One region of the Massilia sp. LC238 genome, then DNA from elsewhere that is predicted to be linked to it. Evidence: predicted binding sites of a transcription regulator. Region 1 holds the regulator's gene; each other region holds the start of a gene.

What was found. Region 1 encodes sigma-54, which starts transcription at its own class of promoters, with help from an activator protein. Its sites were predicted from a motif close to TGGCANGNAANCTGCTTT; they were not measured.
Region 2: the regulator sigma-54 is predicted to act here: its motif matches at 3,098-3,115, upstream of FG94_RS09465 (TorF family putative porin).
Region 3: the regulator sigma-54 is predicted to act here: its motif matches at 1,921-1,938, upstream of FG94_RS07375 (TldD/PmbA family protein).

The regions. Positions count from the first base shown of each region.
Region 1 is NZ_JNNN01000030.1:167,686-174,913, reverse strand. Features, by position in the region: gene lptA (lipopolysaccharide transport periplasmic protein LptA) at 1-271, shown strand, start outside; gene lptB (LPS export ABC transporter ATP-binding protein) at 280-1,059, shown strand; gene FG94_RS06740 (RNA polymerase factor sigma-54) at 1,075-2,550, shown strand; gene hpf (ribosome hibernation-promoting factor, HPF/YfiA family) at 2,608-2,961, shown strand; gene FG94_RS06730 (enoyl-CoA hydratase/isomerase family protein) at 3,105-4,190, shown strand; gene rapZ (RNase adapter RapZ) at 4,344-5,222, opposite strand; gene hprK (HPr(Ser) kinase/phosphatase) at 5,261-6,196, opposite strand; gene FG94_RS06715 (PTS sugar transporter subunit IIA) at 6,239-6,721, opposite strand; gene queF (NADPH-dependent 7-cyano-7-deazaguanine reductase QueF) at 7,076-7,228, opposite strand, start outside.
Region 2 is NZ_JNNN01000038.1:15,977-23,204, forward strand. Features, by position in the region: gene FG94_RS09455 (adenosylcobalamin-dependent ribonucleoside-diphosphate reductase) at 87-2,552, opposite strand; partial or broken gene FG94_RS09460 (accessory factor UbiK family protein) at 2,689-2,916, opposite strand; gene FG94_RS09465 (TorF family putative porin) at 3,213-3,944, shown strand; gene glnK (P-II family nitrogen regulator) at 3,976-4,314, shown strand; gene amt (ammonium transporter) at 4,326-5,726, shown strand; gene gshA (glutamate--cysteine ligase) at 5,868-7,169, shown strand.
Region 3 is NZ_JNNN01000030.1:303,731-310,958, reverse strand. Features, by position in the region: gene FG94_RS07385 (S1C family serine protease) at 1-838, opposite strand, end outside; gene FG94_RS07380 (class I SAM-dependent methyltransferase) at 951-1,745, opposite strand; gene FG94_RS07375 (TldD/PmbA family protein) at 2,086-3,720, shown strand; gene FG94_RS07370 (TldD/PmbA family protein) at 3,736-5,070, shown strand; gene FG94_RS07365 (TldD/PmbA family protein) at 5,219-6,856, shown strand; gene FG94_RS07360 (TldD/PmbA family protein) at 6,871-7,228, shown strand, end outside.

The DNA.
Region 1 (7,228 bases):
CGACCTGTGGGTCGAAGGCCAGGCCCAGCGCATCGAATACGACGAGCGCGCCGAACTGGTCAAGCTGTTCACCAGCGCCGAAGTGCGCGAGCTGGAGGGCGGCCGCATGACCAACGAGATCAAGGGTCCCTTCATCTCCTACGACAACCGCCGCGAGGTCGCGCAGGTGCGCAACGATCCTACCGGCCAGAGCAAGGTGGGCGGCGGCCGCGGCACCCTGATCATCGCGCCGCGCCGTACCACGGCGCCAGCCGAAGGTGCGAAGCAATGACGGCAGCCATGAGCGCAAGTACCGACGCAGCGGCGACCGCGGTCGAAGGCTGCAGCACCCTGATCGTCAAGGGCCTGCAGAAGAGCTACGGCAAGCGCCTGGTGGTGCGCGACGTGTCGCTGCAGGTCGAGTGCGGCGAAGTGGTGGGTCTGCTCGGCCCCAACGGCGCCGGCAAGACCACCTCCTTCTACATGATCGTCGGCCTGGTGCCCTCGGACGCCGGCACCATCGACATCAACGGCACCGACATCTCGAGCCTGCCGATCCACCGCCGTGCGGTGCTGGGCCTGTCCTACCTGCCGCAGGAAGCCTCGGTGTTCCGCAAGCTGACGGTGGAGGAGAACATCCGCGCCGTGCTGGAGCTGCAGCGCGTGGACGGCAAGCCGCTCACCCGCGACCAGATCAGCGAGCGCCTCGACACCCTGCTGGCCGAACTGCAGATCGAGAAGCTGCGCGAGAACCCGGCGCTGTCGCTGTCGGGCGGCGAACGGCGCCGCGTCGAGATCGCGCGCGCGCTCGCGACCAACCCGCGCTTCGTGCTGCTCGACGAACCCTTCGCCGGCGTCGACCCGATCGCGGTGATCGAGATCCAGCGCATCGTGCGCTTCCTGAAGGAGCGCAACATCGGCGTCCTGATCACCGACCACAACGTGCGCGAGACGCTCGGCATCTGCGACCGCGCCTACATCATCAACCAGGGGGCGGTGCTGGCCTCGGGCCGCCCTGACGACATCATCGCCAACGAATCCGTGCGGCGCGTGTACCTCGGCGAGCACTTCAGGATGTAATCAAGAGCACCAGGCATGAAACAGTCTCTCCAGCTACGCACTTCGCAGCACCTGGCGCTCACGCCGCAGCTGCAGCAGTCGATCCGCCTGCTGCAGCTCTCCACGCTCGAACTGCACCAGGAGATCGAGCAGATCCTGCACGACAACCCGCTGCTCGAACGGCTCGACGATCCGCTCGACCGCTCGGTGCGGCTGCTGGCGGACGGCGCGATCAATACCGCGCCGGCGAATGGCGAAGCGCCGGCGCCCCAGCCGGGGCAGGAAGGGCAGGAGGGCGCGAAGGCCGAGCCCGAGGGCGCGGACGGCGAAGACCATGGGGAGCGTGGCGATGCCGATGCGGATTGGGGCGGCGAAGGCGGCGGCGCGCGCAGCGGCGACGACGAGGACGGCCGTCCGCAGCTGGAAGCCGACGGCATCACGCTGCGCGAGCACCTGACGGAACAGATCCGCCTGAGCTGCTGCAGCCTGCGCGACCGCGCGCTGGCCGAGCTGGTGATCGATGCGCTCGACGACAACGGCTACCTGGAAGAGCCGCTCGACGACATCCATGCGCGCCTGCCGGCAGAACTCGAGATCGAGATGGACGAGCTGCGCTGCGCGCTGGCGCTGGTGCAGAGCCTGGACCCGGTGGGCGTGGGCGCGCGCAGCGCGGCCGAATGCCTGGCCCTGCAGATCCGCCGCATGCCGGGCGTGCCCCTGGTGACGCGGCGCCTCGCCTTGAAGATCGTCGAAGGCTACCTGACCTGGTTCGCGCAGCGCGAATACACCAAGCTGAAAAAGGCGCTCGACTGCGACGACGAAGACCTGCGCGAAGTGCAGGCCGTGGTCCGCCAATGCAATCCACATCCCGGCGCGGCCTTCGGCTCGGGCACGTCCGACTACGTGGTGCCGGACGTGATCGTGCGCCGCGCCAAGGACGGCTGGGCCGTCTCGCTGAACCCGGAAGTGATGCCGAAGCTGCGCGTGAACAGCCTGTACGCGAACCTGCTCAAGCAGGGCAAAAGCGAAAGCCAGATGGGCGCGCAGCTGCAGGAAGCCAAGTGGCTCATCAAGAACATGCGCCAGCGCTTCGACACGATCCTGCGTGTTGCCGAGGCAATCGTCGAGCGCCAGCGCAACTTTTTCAGCCACGGCGCGGTTGCCATGCGCCCTCTTGTTTTGCGTGAGATAGCTGATACACTAGGCCTACACGAGAGCACGATCTCGCGTGTAACCACGCAGAAATACATGCTGACCCCGCACGGCATGTTCGAGCTGAAGTACTTCTTCGGAAGCCACGTCGCCACCGAAGCGGGGGGAGAAGCCTCCTCGACGGCGATCCGCGCGCTTATTGCGCAATTGACAGGAGCAGAAGACCCTAGGAATCCTCTATCCGACAGCAAGATCGCGGAGATGCTCGGGGAACAAGGTATGGTCATTGCGCGCCGGACGGTTGCCAAATACCGCGAAGCGCTCAAGATTCCTCCCGTCAGCCTCCGTAAATCCCTGTAAAGCACTGCCCACTCTCACCTTGTGGCGCGGGCAGGGCACCTTCCCAAAGGAGTGTGTATGAACCTCACAATCAGCGGCCACCATCTCGAAGTCACACCCGCCATCCGTGAATACGTTCAGAATAAGCTCGAGCGCATCACCCGCCATTTCGACCACGTGATCGACACCCACGTGTTCCTCGCCATCGATAACCTCACTGAAAAAGAAAAACGGCAAAAGGCCGAGATCAACCTACAGGTATCGGGCAAGATTCTGCATGTGGCGAGTGCTGCGCAAGATCTGTATGCGGCCATCGACACCTTGATGGACAGGTTGGACAGGCAGGTTCTGAAACACAAATCCATGCTGCAAAATCATAATCACGTGGCGCACAAGCGCCTTCCGGACAACGGAGAAGCCGCTGCCGCGTAACTATTACGGGTAGCCGCAAAACACAGCAAGGGCGTCTGAGGGGACGCCCTTTTTGCTTTTGTACAATACCTGTTACTTTTCTACGCTTCCGTTTGTACAAATGTTCTGTAGAATGCATGTCTTTTCGATCACAGAATACCATCATGACCGATACCGTCCTGACCCGCGTTGCCAACCGCACCGGCGTCATCACGCTCGACCGGCCGAAGGCGCTGAACTCCCTCTCGCTCGACATGGTGCGCGCCCTGAGCGCCATCTTGCTGGAATGGAAGGATGACGCGGGCATCGACGCGGTGGTCATCACCAGCAGCAGCGAGAAGGCCTTGTGCGCCGGCGGCGATATCCGCTTCTTCCATGAGATGGGCCACGTCGGCCCGATGGGCGGCAGCGCGCTGCTGGAAGACTTCTTCACCGAAGAATACGCACTGAACCACCTGATCCACTTCTACCCGAAGTCCTACGTCGCCGTGATGGATGGCGTGGTGATGGGCGGCGGCATGGGCATCGCCCAGGGCGGACCTGGCTGCGGCCTGCGCATCGTGACCGACCGCACCAAGATGGCGATGCCCGAGGTGAACATCGGCCTGTTCCCGGACGTCGGCGGCAGCCACTTCCTGTCGCATGCGCCGGGCCAGCTGGGCCAGTACCTGGGCCTGACCGGCCTGACCATCGGCGCGGCAGATGCGCTGTACGTGGGGCTGGCGGACGTGTACGTGCCGGGGGCGGAACTGGCCGGTTTGATGGCGCTGGTCGACACGACCCCGGGCGCGCAGCTGCCGGCGGCGATCCGCAGCTATGCGGCGCAATTCGCGGGCCAACTGGGGCCGAGCGAACTGCAGGCGCAGCGCGGCGTGATCGATGCGCACTTCGGCGCCGCCAGCGTGGCGATGATCATGGCTTCGCTGGGTCGTGACGAGAACCCGTTCGCGCAGAAGGCGCTGAAGGCGATGCGCCAGCGCTCGCCCCTGATGATGTGCGTGACCCACGAACTGCTGCTGCGCGGCGCCTCGCTGGACGTGGCGGACTGCCTGCGCATGGAGCGCAACCTGGTGCGCCGCAATTTCGAGCATGGCGAAGTGCTGGAAGGCGTGCGGGCGCTGGTGATCGACAAGGACAACCAGCCGAAGTGGAATCCGCCGACGCTGGAGGACGTGAAGCCCGAGATGGTGGCGCGCTTCTTCGAGCCGGTGTGGCCGGAGTATGCGCACCCGCTGCGCCACCTCACCTGAGACCTGTTTTTCGTAGGGTGGGCGGGTCTCCCGCCCACGCGGCGATAGTTAACGGTGAATGAGCCGAGCTGGCAAATCTGATGCTAGTTGAACGCGTGGGCGGGGAACCCGCCCACGCTACGATTCGCGGCAGAGCAACAGCCGCGGGCCGTATCACCCCGCAGCGTGCTTCGGCTGCTCGCGGTGACGAATGATCACCCGCTCTGTCTGCCCAAAGTAGGCCCCCAGCCTTTCCGCCATGTAGACCGAACGGTGCTGCCCGCCGGTACAGCCCACCGCCACGGTGAGATAGGACCGGCTGTCCGTCTTGAACGAGGGCAGCCACTTTGCAACAAAAGCGCGGATATCTTCCAGCATCGCCACTGCGCTCGGCTGGGCGTCGAGGAAGGCGATCACCGGCGCGTCCTTGCCCGTGAGCGGGCGCAGCGCCAGGTCGTAGTAGGGGTTGGGAACCGCACGCACGTCGAATACGAAGTCGGCATCCAGCGGCACGCCCACCTTGAAGGCGAAGGATTCGAAGAACAGGGTCAGCGGGGCATGCTCGAGGTCGGCCAGTTCCTTGACCCAGGCGCGCAGCTTGTTGGCGGACAGTTCCGAAGTGTCGATCACGTGGCCCAGGTTCTCGATCGCCGACAGGCGCTCGCGTTCCTCGGCGATGCATTCGATCAGGGTGCGGCGCGAGGCCGGATTCTCGCCCGGGCGCAGCTCGTGCGACAGCGGGTGGCTGCGCCGCGTCTCGGAGAAACGCGCCACCAGCGAGTGCGTGCTCGAGGTCAGGAACATCACCTTGACGTTGTGGCCTTCCTCTTTCAGGTGGCGCACGCTCACCGGCAGTTCGACCAGCGATTCGGCACTGCGCGCATCGACCGCGACGGCGATTTTCTCCGTGCCTTTTTCACTGACCGCATACACCAGGGCCGGCAGCAGGGCCGGCGGCAGGTTGTCGACGCAGTAGTAGCCTGCGTCTTCCATGACATTCAGGGCAACCGACTTGCCCGAGCCGGAAATACCGGTAATGAGGACGATGTGCATGCTTGGGATGATACCCCAAATGGCGAAGTGATCGTACCTCAGTCGCCGCTCATGGCCTGGCGCTGGCGCTCCATGAATTCCTGCAGCGTATCGATGCCGCGCAGCTGCAGGATGGTGTTGCGCACGGCAGCCTCGAGCAGCACCGCGATGTTGCGGCCGGCCGCCACCGGAATGACCACCTTGCGGATCGGCAGGCCCAGCACGTCCTCGGTCGGGTGGTGGAAAGGCAGGCGCTCGACCTCTTCGTCGAGCGCGCCGCGCTTGACCAGGTGGACGATGAGCTTGAGGCGCATCTTGCGGCGCACCGCGGTCTCACCAAAGATCGCCTTGATGTCCAGGAGGCCCAGGCCGCGCACTTCCAGCAGGTTCTGCAGCAGCGGCGGGCAGCGGCCTTCGATCATGTTCGGCGCGATGCGCGAGAATTCCACCGCGTCGTCGGCCACCAGGCCATGCGAACGCGAGATCAGTTCCAGGCCCAGCTCGCTCTTGCCCAGGCCCGAGTCGCCGGTGATCAGGACGCCCACGCCCAGCACGTCCATGAACACGCCGTGCATGATGACGCGCTGCGCCAGCTTCTTGGACAGATATACGCGCAGGAAGTCGATCACCTGCGCCGCCGGCAGCGGGGTCGAGAACAGGGGGATGTTCTGCTCGTCGCAGATGGCGAGGATGTCGGGCGGGGTTTCCAGACCCTGGGCGATGATCAGGGCCGGCGGACCACCACCGATCAGCTCGCCGATCACGTGGGTGCGCGAGCTGGATTTCAGGCGGTGGTAATAGTTCAGTTCCTGGTGTCCAAAGACCTGGATGCGGCCCGGGTGGATCAGGTTCAGGTGGCCGACCTGGTCGGCGGCCGAGGCCGCGTCGCCCGCGATCTGCCGCTCGCCGCCTGGGAAACCCGCGAACCAGCCCAACTGGAGGCTGTCGCGGTTGTCATCGTACAAACGCTGGATGGTCAGCGGAGTCTGCAGCATGGGCATATCGTTCCGTACGCGGCGAATTGCCGCGTAGACAGTTTAGCCCAAAGCTTGCAGGCTTGGCTGCCAGTTGATGATGCGTTCGTGGACCGACTTCGGATCCGGATCGGTGGCCAGCGCGTTGCGCACAGCTTCGTCCGAGAACAGCTCGGCGATTTCCGATAGGATTTCGAGGTGCTGCTGGGTCACGTGATCCGGGATCAGGAGGAAGAACAGCAGGCTGACCGGCTGGCCGTCGGGCGATTCGAAGGGAATCGGTTCCTTCAGTCGCACGAAGGCCGCCAGCGGAGACTTCAGGCTCTTGGAGCCCTTGATCCGCCCGTGCGGCACGGCGACGCCATGGCCGAGACCAGTGGAGCCGAGGCGCTCGCGTGCGAACAGGTTGTCCGACACGGTGGAACGGGCGATGCCGCAGTTGTTCTCGAAAATCAGGCCAGCCTGTTCGAATGCACGCTTTTTGCTGGAAACTTCCAGATCCAACTGCACGTTCTCGAGCGAGAGGATTTTGCTAAGGTTCGTCATAACTTGTATGCCATGCACAGGGTGGGGTGTGCTTGCGAGGCGGAATTATAGGCCTGTTTCAGGACGGTGACATTCGATTTCGCATCTGTACAGGCATACAGTCACCTACATGGGGACGGTATGGCGAAAGCGTAGTGTTTTGCCATGAAATCGGCTTAGCAATTAAACGCAATTTCCTAAGCGAAATCGCAGGGAAAGCGGCGCAAATGGAGGTGCGAAAGCCTTCGCACCATCTTTTCCATGCATTGTGCCCGTTTTTTGAGCACGACGTTCGGATGCCGTTTTTGTATCAAAAACTTGCGCCGAGTGTGGCTGAAAACGCACAGCCGGCTTGCAAGCGTACACGGTTTCAGGTTATTGACGCGCGGTGCGCAGGTTGGACGGCTTGCAGGTGCTGAAATTGGCGCGCCATGGATTGATGTCGAGTCCGCCGCGGCGGGTATAGCGTGCATACACCGCCAGCTTGGTCGGCTTGCACTGGCGCAGCACGTCCATGAAGATGCGCTC
Region 2 (7,228 bases), on a different contig from region 1:
TGGGGTGCCATGCTACACAGCACCCGCTTGCCAGGCGCGCCAGCAACGACTCATTCCCTACCAGGATAGGTTCCAAGTCGGAAGCGTCAGCCGCATTCCCCGACGTAGTGGCACTCGTCGCAGCGGGTGCAGCCGTCCACCTTGCGCAGCGCCCGCGCGCCGCATTCCGGGCACCTGGCGCCGCTGACCGCGGGCAGGGCGCCCGAGCTGGTCGGCGGCTGCGGTTCGGCCTCGAGCGCCACGCCCTCGCCGCGGCTGGCGAAGCGGCGCGCCAGCTCCGGCACCGGCACCTGGTTGCCCCAGGCGTCCAGGAAGCCGCGCCGGATCAGCACGCGCTGCAGCATGAAGGCGATCGCCGCCACTTCCGAATCGTGGTAGACCGGCACCTGGGTGCCGTCCTCGCGGGTGAGGTAGCCGCAGCGCACCGGGCCTTTTTCCCAGACCACGTCGCGCATGTCGGCCAGCGCCCGCGCGATCGGTCCGCCGGCGCGCGCCACCATCGACAGCAGGCGCATCGAGGCCGTGATCCACTGCTGGCCGCCGGTGCGCTGGTTCGAGGGCATGAAGAATTCGAAGGGCCGCTCCACCGTCACCTTGCGGCCCTCAAAGATGCCGTCGGCGCGGATGAAGCTGACGGTGAGGTAGGCGGTCTTGCGGCCTTCCTGGGTCGAGTATTCGATTTTGGACGTGACCGATTCCAGCTCGCCCAGCGGGCGGCGCTCGAAGCGCATCTGCAGCGGGTCCTCGTCCGGCAGGGAGGCCTGTGGCGCTTGCGGCGCCGTCGACAGCACGCTGCCCAGCACCGTGTTCGGACGGTAGGTCGCCAGTCCCTTCAGGCCCGCATGCCAGGCCTGGCTGTACAGGTCGCGGAAATCCTCGAAGGGATAGTCTTCCGGCACGTTGACGGTCTTCGAGATCGCGGTGTCGACGAAAGGCTGGACCGCCTGCACCATGCGCAGGTGGTCGATCGCGCGCATCTCGAGCGCCGTCACGAATTGCGGCGGCAGCGACGCCATGTCATGCCCCATCTGGCGGTACAGGCGCCAGGCATGGTCCTCGACGTCGTAGCTGCGCATGGCGCCGTCGGGCATGCGCTTCTTGCGCTGGTAGGTCCAGGAATAGGGCGGTTCGATGCCGTTCGAGGCATTGTCGGCGAAGGCCAGCGAAATGGTGCCGGTCGGCGCGATCGACAGCAGGTGCGAGTTGCGGATGCCGTGGCTGCGGATCGCCTCGCGCAGCCAGTCGGGCAAGCGTTCGACGAACTGGCCGTCCAGGTACTGCTCCGCGTCGAACAGGGGAAAAGCGCCTTTCTCGCGCGCCAGCGCGACCGAGGTCGCGTAGGCGGCGTCCCGCAGCGTCTCGGCGATGCGCGCCGCCATGGCCCGTCCTTCATCGGAGTCGTAGCGCAGCCCCAGCATGACGAGGGCGCTGCCCAGTCCCAGGAAGCCGAGGCCGATGCGGCGCTTGTCCCTTGACTCGGCGGCCTGCTGCGGCAGCGGCCATTCGGTCGCGTCCAGCACCAGGTCGAGCATGCGCACGCCGACCGAGGCCACTTCGCACATGCGCTCGAAATCGAATTGCGGATCGGCGCCGAACGGGTCCAGCACGAAAGCCGTGAGGTTGACCGAACCGAGGTCGCAGCAGCCGTAGCTCGGCAGGGGCTGCTCGCCGCAGGGATTGGTGGCGCGCAGCTCTTCTGCGTACCAGAGGTTGTTTTCAAGATTCATGCGGTCGACGAACAGCACGCCCGGCTCGGCGTGGTCGTAGGTCGAGGCGATGATCCGGTCCCACAGTTCGCGCGCGCGGATCTGGCGATAGACCCAGAGCCCGTCCTCGCGGCGGTACGCATTGGCCGCATCCTCGTCGCCCGGCTCGGCGCGGTGCACCAGCTCGAACAGCTCGTCGCTTTCCACCGCGCGCATGAAGGCGTCGGTCACGCCGACCGAGATGTTGAAGTTGGTGAGCCCGCCTTCGTCCTTGGCGGCGATGAAGCGTTCGATGTCGGGATGGTCGATGCGCAGCACGCCCATCTGGGCGCCGCGCCGGGCGCAGGCCGATTCCACCGTGCGGCAGGAGGCGTCGAACACTTCCATGTACGAGACCGGTCCCGAGGCGCGCGAGCGGGTGCCGTGGACCTTGCTGCCCATCGGGCGGATCGCGCTGAAGTCATAGCCGACGCCGCCGCCGCGGCGCATGGTCTCGGCAGCCTCGGACAGGGCGGTATAGATGCCCGGCAAACCGTCTTCGCTGCCAGAGATGGAGTCGCCCACCGGCTGGACGAAGCAGTTGATGAGGGTGGCCTGCAGTCCCAGGCCGGCGGCCGAGTTGATGCGCCCGGCCGGAACGAAACCCTGTTCCTGGGCCCAGAGGAAGCGCTCCTCGAAATCGGCGCGCCATTCCTCAGGTTCGAGCGCCGCCAGGGCGCGCGCCACGCGCCGGCGCACGTCGAGGATGCTGCTTTCCTCACCCTTGGCGTATTTCTCGCGCAGGACGTCGAGCGAGACCTCCTGCGGCGCCATCGCAGCGCCTGCCGGCTGGTCGACCGCGTTCATGGCACGGGAGTCAAGGCTTGTCGAGGATCACGTGCGGCGCGGACGGATCGGTGGCGCCGGGGAGCGCATCGCCGGCAGCCGGCGTGGCCGGCGTGGAGGAGGCCGCCGTGCTGACGGTGCCGCCCTGCGCGGCCAGGCGCGCTTCCAGTTCCACCACGCGCAGCTCGAGCGCTTCGAGCTTGGCGCGGGTCTTGGCCAGCACCTGGGCCTGGATGTCGAACTCTTCGCGGGTGACCAGGTCGAGCTTCGAGAAGCCCTGGGTCATCATCGCCTTGACGTTTTTCTCGATGTCCTTGGCCGGCGAGCTTTCCAGCGCCTGGTTGATCTTGCCCTGGATGTCATTGAAGAAGCTGTTCATGTCCATTTCCTTTCAGTCGGATCGCACTGCACCACGACAGTGCGTTGCACTCCGCTTTGGTGCGCCGCGCCGCGGCGGATGCCTGGCGCTGGGGTTTCCCCCGTTATTCGAATCGCAAATGGGGCGGATGGCTGAGAAAACAAGCATTCCAGCAGCACTCCGTCGCCGTTTCGATGGTTTTTCAAGCTGGCACGCATCCTGCTAAAGAGTGGGCAGGCGTGTAGCAAACCAGATTGTAAACCGCAACAGCGCGCGCCACGGTTCAGCCGTCGAACGCAGCTGTTGAAAATAAGGGGAATGTCATGAAGTGCAACACCATTGCAGCAGCAAGCCTGGCCGTGCTGGCCTTGTCGAGTGTTCCTGCGTTTGCGCAAGAAGCTGCTCCTGAGCATCAAATCAGCTACAACGCCGCCATCACCAGCGACTACCGTTACCGCGGCCTGTCGCAAACCCGGTTGGATCCGGCGCTGCAGGGCGGCGTCGACTACGTGCACGGCCCGACCGGCCTGTACGTGGGCACCTGGCTGTCCACCATCAAATGGACGAAAGACCTCGGCGGCGACGGCGACATCGAATGGGACGTCTACGGCGGCAAGCGCGGCAACCTCAGCGAGAACCTCACCTATGACGTCGGCGGCCTGTACTACTGGTATCCGTCGAACGACCTGAGCCCGCGCGCCAACACCTTCGAACTGTATGCGCGCCTGGGATTCGGTCCGGCCTACGTCAAGTATTCGCACTCGACCACCAACCTGTTCGGCACCGCCAACAGCAAGCGCAGCGGCTACCTCGACCTGGGCGCCGACATCGACGTCTACGAAGGCGTGTTCCTGAACCTGCATGCCGGGCGCCAGGAAGTGAACAACAACAGCATGTACTCGTACACCGACTACAAGGTGGGCTTGAGCAAGGACTTCGGCCTGGCCACCGTCTCGCTGGCCTGGGTCAAGGGCAATACCAAGGCCTACCGCAGCCCGGAAGGCGAGAACCTGGGCAAGTCCTCGGCCGTGCTGACCGTGTCCAAAACTTTCTGAAACGCATTTTGAACGAGACAGAGGTATCACCATGAAAATGATTACCGCCATCATCAAGCCCTTCAAGCTGGACGAAGTCCGCGAAGCGCTGTCGGAGATCAACGTACAGGGCATGACCGTGACCGAAGTGAAGGGCTTCGGCCGCCAGAAAGGCCACACCGAGCTGTATCGCGGCGCGGAGTACGTGGTCGACTTCCTCCCGAAGATCAAGATCGAAGCGGCCGTCGACGACGCCGTGGTCGAGCAGGTGATCGACGCCATCTCGGGCGCTGCCCGCACCGGCAAGATCGGTGACGGCAAGATTTTCGTGGCCGACCTCAACCAGGTCATCCGTATCCGTACCGGCGAGACCGGCAACGACGCACTCTAAGGGGAAGCCGAATGAAGCATACCGTTACCAAAGTCCTCGCCGGCGTAGCTAGCGCCGGCCTGGCGCTGCCGGCGCTCGCCGCGCCCACCGTCAACAAGGGCGACACCGCGTGGATGTTCGTCGCCACGCTGCTGGTCATCATGATGTCGATCCCGGGCCTGGCCCTGTTCTACGGCGGCCTGGTGCGCGCCAAGAACATGTTGTCGGTGCTGATGCAGGTGTTCATGGTGTTCTCGCTGATCATCGTCCTGTGGTGCCTGTACGGCTACTCGCTGGCCTTCACCCAGGGCAACGCCTTCATCGGCGGCTTCGACCGCGTCTTCCTGAACGGCATCTATGACGCCGCGGCCGGCACCTTCAGCCAGGCCGCCACCTTCAGCAAGGAGACCATGATCCCCGAGTTCATCTTCGTGGCCTTCCAGGGCACCTTCGCCGCCATCACCTGCGGCCTGATCGTCGGCGCCTTCGCCGAGCGCGTGCGCTTCTCGGCGGTGCTGCTGTTCATGGTGATCTGGTTCACCTTCGGCTACCTGCCGGTGGCCCACATGGTCTGGTTCTGGGCCGGCCCGGATGCGATTTCCGATGCCGCCAGCCTAGCGAGCGTCACCGAGAATGCCGGCTTCCTGTGGCAGCACGGCGCGCTCGACTTCGCCGGCGGCACCGTGGTGCACATCAACGCGGCGGTGGCCGGCCTGGTCGGCGCATATGTGATCGGCAAGCGCATCGGCCTGGGCCGCGAATCGATGGCTCCGCATTCGCTGACCATGACCATGATCGGCGCCTCGCTGCTGTGGGTGGGCTGGTTCGGCTTCAACGCCGGCTCGGCGCTGGAAGCGGGCGACGTGGCCGCGCTGGCCTTCATCAACACCCTGCTGGCGACCGCCGCGGCGGCCGTGTCGTGGATGTTCGGCGAGTGGGCCTTCAAGCGCAAGCCTTCGCTGCTGGGCGCGGTGTCGGGCGCGGTCTCGGGCCTGGTGGCGATCACCCCGGGCGCCGGCTTCGTCGGCCCGATGGGTGCGCTGGTGATGGGCCTGCTGGCCGGCGTGGTCTGCCTGTGGGGCGTGACCGGCCTGAAACGCCTGCTGGGCGCCGACGACTCGCTCGACGTGTTCGGCGTGCACGGCGTGGGCGGCATCCTGGGCGCGCTGCTGACCGGCGTGTTCGCCGCGCCGCAGCTGGGCGGGCAGGGCGTCTGGGACTACGTCGCCAACAAGGCCTCGCCGGATTACTCGATCGCCGGGCAGCTGCTGGTGCAGGCCGAGGCGGTCGGCGTGACCATCGTGTGGTCGGCGCTGGTGGCCTTCATCGCCTTCAAGCTGGTGGACGTGGTGGTGGGCCTGCGCGTGCCGGCCGATGCCGAGCGCGAAGGGCTGGACATCACCAGCCATGGGGAGTCGGCTTACCACCTGTAAGCGCGCGACGTTCCAAGGGAGGCGCCCGCATGGGCGCCTTTTTACGTTTACGACAAGTATGCGGACTTTAAATAAGGATATTCGTCCATACCTAAGGCTACCGATATAATTCGAATAAGCCACTACTAGGACGTCCACACCATGGTTCCGCACCTCGCCACCGCCCTGACCGGTCCCCTCCTGGACCTGGAAAAGAAGATTCTCGAAGCCACGCCCGCCATCGAACGCTGGTTCCGCCTCGAGTGGCAGGAGCATACGCCGCCGTTCTATTGCTCGGTAGACCTGCGCAATGCCGGCTACAAGCTGGCACCGGTCGACACCAACCTGTTTCCGGGCGGCTTCAACAATCTGTCCACCGAGATGCTGCCGCTGACGGTGCAGGCCGCGATGGCCGCGATCGACAAATATTGCCCGGACGCACGCAACCTGCTGATGATTCCGGAAGTCCACACGCGCAACCCGATGTACCTGCAGAACGTGGCGCGCCTGATGCAGATCTTCCGCCAGACCGGCCTGCACGTGCGCCTCGGCTCGCTGTCGCCGGACGTGACCCAGCCGACGCCGCTGGCGCTGCCTGACGGCAACATGCTGGTGGTGGAGCCGCTGGTGCGTTCGCCGAACGGCCGCCGCGTCGGCCTGGCCGATTTCGATCCCTGCACCATCCTGTTGAACAACGACCTCTCGAGCGGCATCCCTTCGATCCTGGAAAACATCCACGAGCAGTCGCTGCTGCCGCCGCTGCACGCCGGCTGGGCGCTGCGCCGCAAGAGCAACCACTTCAAGGCCTTCGACGAAGTGGCCAAGAAGTTCGGCAAGCTGATCGAGATCGACCCCTGGCTGGTCAACCCGCTGCACAGCAAGGTCGGCGAAATCGACCTGCAGCAGGACGTCGGCACCGAGCAGCTGGCCGATGCCGTCTCGGCCCTGCTCTCGAAAATCAAGAAGAAGTACAAGGAATACGGCATGAAGGAGCAGAAGCCCTTCGTGATCGTCAAGCCCGATGCCGGCACCTACGGCATGGGCGTCATGACGGTGAAGGATGCCAGCGAGGTGCGCGACCTGAGCCGCGCCCAGCGCAACAAGATGACCGTCATCAAGGATGGCGTGGCGGTCACCGACATGATCGTGCAGGAGGGCGTGCCGACCTTCGAATCCATCAACGACGCGGTGGCCGAGCCGGTGGTGTACATGATCGACCGCTACGTGGTGGGCGGCTTCTACCGCGTGCACGCCGAGCGCGGCATCGACCAGAACCTGAACGCCCCGGGCTCGCAGTACGTGCCGCTGGCCTTCGCCCAGCAGCACGCGGTGCCGGACCTGAAAGCCAAGCCGGGCACGGCGGCGCCGAACCGTTTCTACGTGTACGGCGTGGTGGCGCGCCTGGGCCTGCTGGCAGCCTCGCTCGAGCTCGAGCGCACCGATCCGAACCCGGAAGTTTATTAATCCGAAACACACCGGGGTCAGGTCTGACATTTAGACACGAGCTCGAGCATGGACAAAGT
Region 3 (7,228 bases), 140 kb from region 1:
CCGACCTGTCGATCTTCAGGTACTGGCGCAGGCCCGTGTTCTCCAGGTTCTGGAAGCTGTCGTGCAGCAGCGGCTTGCCGTCGTAGCGGCCGTCCGCCACGTCCTTCAGGAACAGCTCGATCTCTTCGTTCGGGATCACATAGCCGATGTTCTGGGCATTGGCCGCCATCGAGAAGGCCAGGCCGATCATCTTGTCGCCCGCGATCACCGGGCCGCCGCTGTTGCCCGGGTTAATCGGTGCGTCGATCTGGATGCGCAGGCCCGAGCTGAACGAGCCGTAGCCGACGAACTCCACGCGCGAGACGATGCCGCGGGTGGTCGACAGCGAGTTGCCGCCGACCGGATAGCCGTAGGCGAAGACCGCTTCGCGCACGTCCGGCAGCACGGCGGCGCGCTGCACCGGAGGGCGCTTGTCGAAGAAGCTCGGGTCTTCCAGTTCCAGCACGGCCAGGTCCAGGCCGCGCGCCAGTGCGATCACCTTGGCGGGCACCCGGTCGCCCGACTGGCTGGCCTGCACCTCGACCTGGCTGGCGTAGCCGACCACGTGGGCGTTGGTCAGGATGCGCTTGCCCTCGATGATGACGCCCGAACCGGTGACGTCGGCCGGCGAGGCCTTGGTCCAGGGCTTGTACGGGTCCGGACGGCGCACGGTGGCGAAGATCTTGACCACCGAGTTCTCGACCGCCGGCAGGGCCGGCGCCTTGGTGGCGGACGGAGTGGCGACGGCCGGCGAGGGCGGCGTGGCGGGAGTCGGTGCTGGAGGCGGGGAGGTGTCCTGGGCGTGGACAAGGCCGCTCAAGGCGAATGCCACGGCGGCGGCGAGGCGTGCGGTTTTCATGGGTTCCTTCGGTGGCTCAACAGTAGTTCGAGTGGCAAGAATATACACGCTCGCCGCCGAAGGATATACACCAATCTTCACGAGAGGCGACGCTGCCTCTCGAGCAATCAGCTTACTGCTTGACGAACTTCAGCGTCATGCGGTCGCTCTCGCCGATCGCCATGTACTTCTCGCGGTCCTTGTCCTTGTTGGACAGCACCGGCGGCAGGGTCCACACGCCCTTTTCGTGGTTGGCGGTGTCCTTCGGGTTGGCATTCACCTCGGACTTGGCGGCCAGCTTGAAGCCGGCGCCTTCGATGGTCTTGATGACCCAGGCCTCGTGCACGTAGCCGCTCGAGGCCTTGGCATCCTGCGTCATCGCGGCTGGCAGGCGATGGTCGACCACGCCCAGCACGCCGCCGGGTTTGAGCACCTTGTGGATTTCCTTGAAGGTGTTCTTCAGCGCCTCCTCGCCGTTGCCGACCCAGTTGTGCAGGTTGCGGAAGGTAAGCACCATGTCGACGCTGTTCGGCGCCGCGATCTGGTAGGTGGCAGGCGGCTCGAATACGGCCGGGACCACCTTGTCGTAGACCGCCGGCGTCGCCTCGAACTTCTGCTTGAGCGCCATGCCGCCGCGCTTTTCCGGCACGAAGGCCTGGCCCGCGGCGATCAGCTTGCCGTTTTGGCGCAGGTAGGGCGCCAGGATCTCGGTGTACCAGCCGCCGCCGGGCGCCAGTTCCACCACCGTCATGTTGGGCTTGATGCCGAAGAAGGTCAGCGTTTCGTACGGGTGGCGCGCCGCGTCGCGCGCCTTGTTGGCGGCGCTGCGGTGTTCGCCGGCGATGGCGGCTTTCAAGGCGTCGTCCGCGTGTGCGGCGCCGGCGAACAGGGTCGCGGCGATGCCCGCAGCCAGGATCAGTCGTTTCATCGGTTCGAGGTCTCCAAGTGATTGTGCGCGGCCGGGCGGAACGCCGCCGCCGCGCTGATGATCGGTCACACTTGGCGGACAGTCAAGCATTCCTTGTGTATGCATATCTCACTCGTAAACATGTCCGCGGACAGCGGATATCCACCAAATCATGCATTTGTATAGCGCTTTGATCTGGCACAACAATTGCCTATTCAAAACCTCGAGTTGCTGCTAAGGTTGACAAGTTTGCCGGGGCCATCAGCCCCGTTGAAACCACTCCCTCCGTAGTAAATACAAGAGCGGGCCGCACCACAAGGCGGGACCGCTGCCCAGAAGTAGGTTGATTTCAGGAGACTTTATGGAACGCCGTACCTTTCTCAATTTCAGCAGCCTGGCGCTCGCCTCCACGCTCGTCCCCTTCAGCCGCGCGATCGCCGCGGACGAACTGCTCAGCTCCATGCCCACGGCCGCCAAGAAGGCGCTGGCCGACGTCGCGCTGAACGCCGCCACCAAGGCCGGCGCCAGCTATGCCGACGTGCGCATCGGCCGCTACCTGAACCAGTTCATCACCACGCGCGACCTGAACGTGGAGAACGTGGCGAACACCGAGTCGGCCGGCGTCGGCGTGCGCGTGATCGCGAACGGCGCCTACGGCTTCGCCGCCACTTCGGACATGTCGAACGACGGCATCGCCAACGCGGCGCGCCAGGCGGTGGCGATTGCCAAGGCCAACGCCAAGCTGCAGTCCGAACCGGTGCGTCTTGCACCAGTGAAGGGCGTCGGGGAAGTATCGTGGAACACGCCGATCAAGAAGGACTGGCGCACCGTGCCGATCAAGGACAAGGCAGACCTGCTGATCGCCGCCAACAAGGCCGGCATGGAAGGCGGCGCGACCTTCATGAATTCGATGCTGTTCCAGGTGAACCAGCAGAAGTACTTCGCTTCCACCGACGGTTCCTACATCGAGCAGGACGTGCACCGCCTGTGGGCCCCGTTCCAGGCCACCGCCGTGGACAAGGCCACAGGCAAGTTCCGCTCGCGCTCCGGCCTGGGCGCGCCGGTCGGCAAGGGCTATGAATACCTGGATGGCCTCAAGGAGCACAAGATCAAGGCTGCGGGCGGCGTTGCGACCCTGTACACCGATACCTACGACATCATCGAGGACGCGCGCGCCGCAGGGCGCGATGCCAAGGCCAAGCTGACCGCCAAGTCTGTCCTCCCAGGCAAGTACGACCTGATGCTGTCGCCGGAACACCTGTGGCTGACCATCCACGAGAACGTTGGACACCCGACGGAACTGGATCGCGTGCTCGGCTACGAAGCCAACTACGCCGGCACCAGCTTCGCCACCCTGGATAAATGGGAATCGAAGAAGTTCAAGTACGGTAACCCGATTGTCAATCTGTTCGCCGACAAGACCACCCCGGGTTCGCTCGGCGCCATCGGCTACGACGATGAAGGCGTCAAGACCAGGAAGTGGGACATCATCAAGGACGGCATCCTGGTCAACTACCAGGCCACCCGCGACCAGGCCCACATCATCGGCGAGAAGGAATCGCACGGCTGCTCGTACGCCGACTCGTGGAACTCGGTGCAGTTCCAGCGCATGCCGAACGTCTCCCTGGCGGCGGGCAAGAAGAAGCTGACCCCGGACGAGATGGTCAAGGACATCAAGAAGGGCATCTACATCGTCGGCGACGGCTCCTTCTCGATCGACCAGCAGCGCTACAACGCCCAGTTCGGCGGCCAGCTGTTCTACGAGATCAAGGACGGCAAGATCGGCCAGATGCTGGAAGACGTGGCCTACCAGGCCAACACCCAGGAATTCTGGACCGCCTGCACCGCCATCTGCGACGAGCGCGACTGGCGCATGGGCGGTTCCTTCTTCGACGGCAAGGGCCAGCCGCCGCAGATCAGCATCGTGTCGCACGGGTCGTCGACCGCGCGCTTCAACGGCATCAACGTGATCAACACCGCCCGCAAGATCGGCTAAGGCAAGAGGACCCTCATGAGCATCCTTACCCAGGACCAGACCAAGCGCATCACCGACCGGGTGCTGTCGCTCTCGAAGGCCGACGAGTGCATCGTCAACATCGAAGGCGCCCGCATCGGCAACATCCGTTTCGCACGTAACGCCGTTTCCACCGCCGGCCTGGCCGACGACACCCGCTTGACCGTGCAGGTGGCCTTCGGCAAGCGCCAGGGCACGGCCACCATCAACGAGTTCGACGACAAGTCGCTGGAAAAGGCCGTGCGCCGTGCCGAGGACCTGGCGCGCCTGGCGCCGGAGAATCCGGAATTCATGCCGGCGATCGCCAAGACCGGCTACAAGTCGTCCGAGACCTACGTCAAGCGCACCGCCGAGATCGACCCGGAATTCCGCGCCCAGGCCGCCGCCTACGCGATGGAAGCCTGTCGCAAGAAGGGCCTGGTCTCGGCCGGCTTCTTTACCGACCGCGAGACTTTTGAAACTGTCGCCAACTCGAACGGCGTGTTCGGCCATCAGGTCGCCACCTCGCTCGACTTCACCTGCACTGTGCGCACCGAAGACGGCCGCGGTTCGGGCTGGGTCAAGCGTTCGGCGCGCGACGTCGCCCGTTTCGATCCGCGCGAAGCGGCCGACGTGGCCATCGAGAAGGCGCTGCGCTCGGTGGACGCCAAGGCCCTCGAGCCGGGCCGCTACACCGTGGTGATGGAGCCTTCCGCCACCAGCGACCTGCTGACCTTCATGATCGGCGGCTTCAACGCCCGCATGGCCGACGAGGGCCGCAGCTTCCTGTCGAAAAAGGGCGGCCAGAACCGCGTGGGCGACAAATTGTTCGACCAGCAGGTCAACATCTGGTCCGACCCGTGGGACAAGGACGTGCCGGTGCTGCCGTGGGACGGCAACATGCTGCCGCGCGAACGGACCCACCTGGTCAAGGACGGCCGCATCAATGCGCTGAACTACTCGCAGTACTGGGCCAAGCAGAAGGGCCAGCGCGCGATCGGCAGCGCCGGCAACATCATCATGGCCGGCACCGACAAGAGCACGGCCGAGCTGATCGCCAACACCAAGAAGGGTGTGCTGGTGACCCGCACCTGGTACATCCGCATGGTGGACCCGCAGTCGGTGCTGGTGACGGGCCTGACCCGCGACGGCACCTTCTACATCGAGAACGGCAAGGTCAAGCATCCGATCAAGAACTTCCGCTTCAACGAGAGCCCGGTGAGCATGCTGAACAACATCGAGGAGATCGGCAAGCCGCTGGTGATCGGCGGCGACGAGGCGAACTACTCGATGCTGATCCCGTCGATGAAGATCCGCGATTTCAACTTCACGTCGCTGTCGGACGCGGTTTAAGCAACAGCCATCCCGCGGCCCCAAAACCGTCATTCCGGCGAAGGCCGGAATCCAATTCCGCTGCGTAGTGTCGGCGCCAAACTTGGATCCCGGCCTGCGCCGGGATGACGGCTCGAAGGCCGCGGGTGAACGCATACGGAAAACACACATGGAACGTCGTAAATTCCTCCAGATCGGCGCCGGCACCGCGGGCGCCATGCTCATCCCCGTCTTCGGCAACGCCATCGCCGCCGATGAACTGATGAGCGCCATGCCCACCAGCGCCAAGAAGGCCTTGGCCGACACCGCGCTGAATGCCGCCACCAAGGCCGGCGCGTCCTACTGCGACGTGCGCATCGGACGCTACCTGAACCAGTTCATCATCACGCGCGACCTGAACGTCGAGAACATCAGCAACACCGAATCGACCGGCGTCGGCGTGCGCGTGATCGCCAACGGCGCCTACGGCTTCGCCTCGACCAACAACCTGACCCCGGACGGCATCGCCAACGCCGCGCGCCAGGCGGTGGCGATCGCCAAGGCCAACGCCAAGCTGCAGACCGAGCCGGTACGCCTGGCTCCCGTGAAGGGCGTGGGCGAGGTGGCCTGGGCCACCCCGGTCAAGAAGGACTGGCGCGCCATCCCGGTCAAGGACAAGGCCGAGATGCTGATTGCCGCCAACAAGGCGGGCATGGCCGCCGGCGCGAGCTTCATGACCGCGTCGCTGTTCCAGATCAACCAGCAGAAGTACTTCGCCTCCACCGACGGCTCCTACATCGACCAGGACATCCACCGCCTGTGGGCGCCGATCAATGCGACCGCGGTCGACAAGGCCAGCGGCAAGTTCCGCTCGCGCGCGGGCCTGTCCTCGCCGGTGAGCATGGGCTACGAGTACTTCGACGCCAAGGCCAGCGACAAGGTGCAGGCCGCCGGCGGCGTGACCACCCTGTATACCAACTCCTATGACATCATCGAGGACGCCAGGCTGGCCGGCAAGCAGGCGCGCGACAAGCTGACCGCCAAGTCGGTCGAGCCGGGCAAGTACGACCTGGTGCTGTCGCCCGAACACCTGTTCCTGACCATCCACGAGAATGTCGGACACCCGACGGAACTGGACCGCGTGCTCGGCTACGAAGCCAACTACGCCGGCACCAGCTTCGTGGGCCTGGACAAGTGGGCGTCGAAGAAATTCAAGTACGGTTCCGAGCGCGTGAACTTCGTTGCCGACCGCACCACGCCGGGCTCGCTCGGCCTGATCGGCTACGACGACGAGGGCGTGCCGGCCAAGAAGTGGGACATCATCCGCAACGGCATCCTGGTCAACTACCAGGCCACGCGCGACCAGGCCCACATCATCGGCGAGAAGGAATCGCACGGTTGCTCCTACGCCGACAGCTGGAGCACCATCCAGTTCCAGCGCATGCCGAACATCTCGCTGGAAGCCGGCAAGGCGCGCCTGACTCCGGACGAACTGGTCAAGGACGTCAAGAAGGGCATCTACATCCTGGGCCGCGGCTCGTACTCGATCGACCAGCAGCGCTACAACTCGCAGTTCGGCGGCACGCTGTTCTACGAGATCAAGAACGGCAAGATCACCGGTCAGCTGGAAGACGTCGCTTACCAGACCAATACCCAGGAATTCTGGAACGCCTGCTCGGCCATCTGCGACGAGCGCGACTGGCGCATGGGCGGCTCGTTCTTCGACGGCAAAGGCCAGCCGAGCCAGGTCAGCGCCGTCTCGCATGGTTCGAGCACCGCGCGCTTCAATGGCATCAACGTCATCAACACCGCACGCAAGATCGGTTGAGGGAAGGGGACAATATGAAACAGCTGAACCAGGAAGAAGCAAAACGCATCGCCGACCGCGTGATCGGTTTCTCGAAAGCCGACGAGTGCAGCGTCTCGATCGAAGGCAATCGCACCGGTAACATCCGCTTCGCACGCAACAGCGTGTCGACCGCCGGCCTGACCGAAGACACCCAACTGGCCGTGCGGGTGGCATTCGGCAAGCGCGTCGGCACCGCCGTCGTCAACGAGTTCGACGACAAGTCGCTGGAAAAGGCCGTGCGCCGCGCCGAGGAACTGGCGCGCCTGGCGCCGGAGAATCCGGAGTTCGTCCCAAGCGTCGGCAAGCAGGAATACCAGCTCACCAAGACCTTCGTTCCGAGCACCGCCGCCA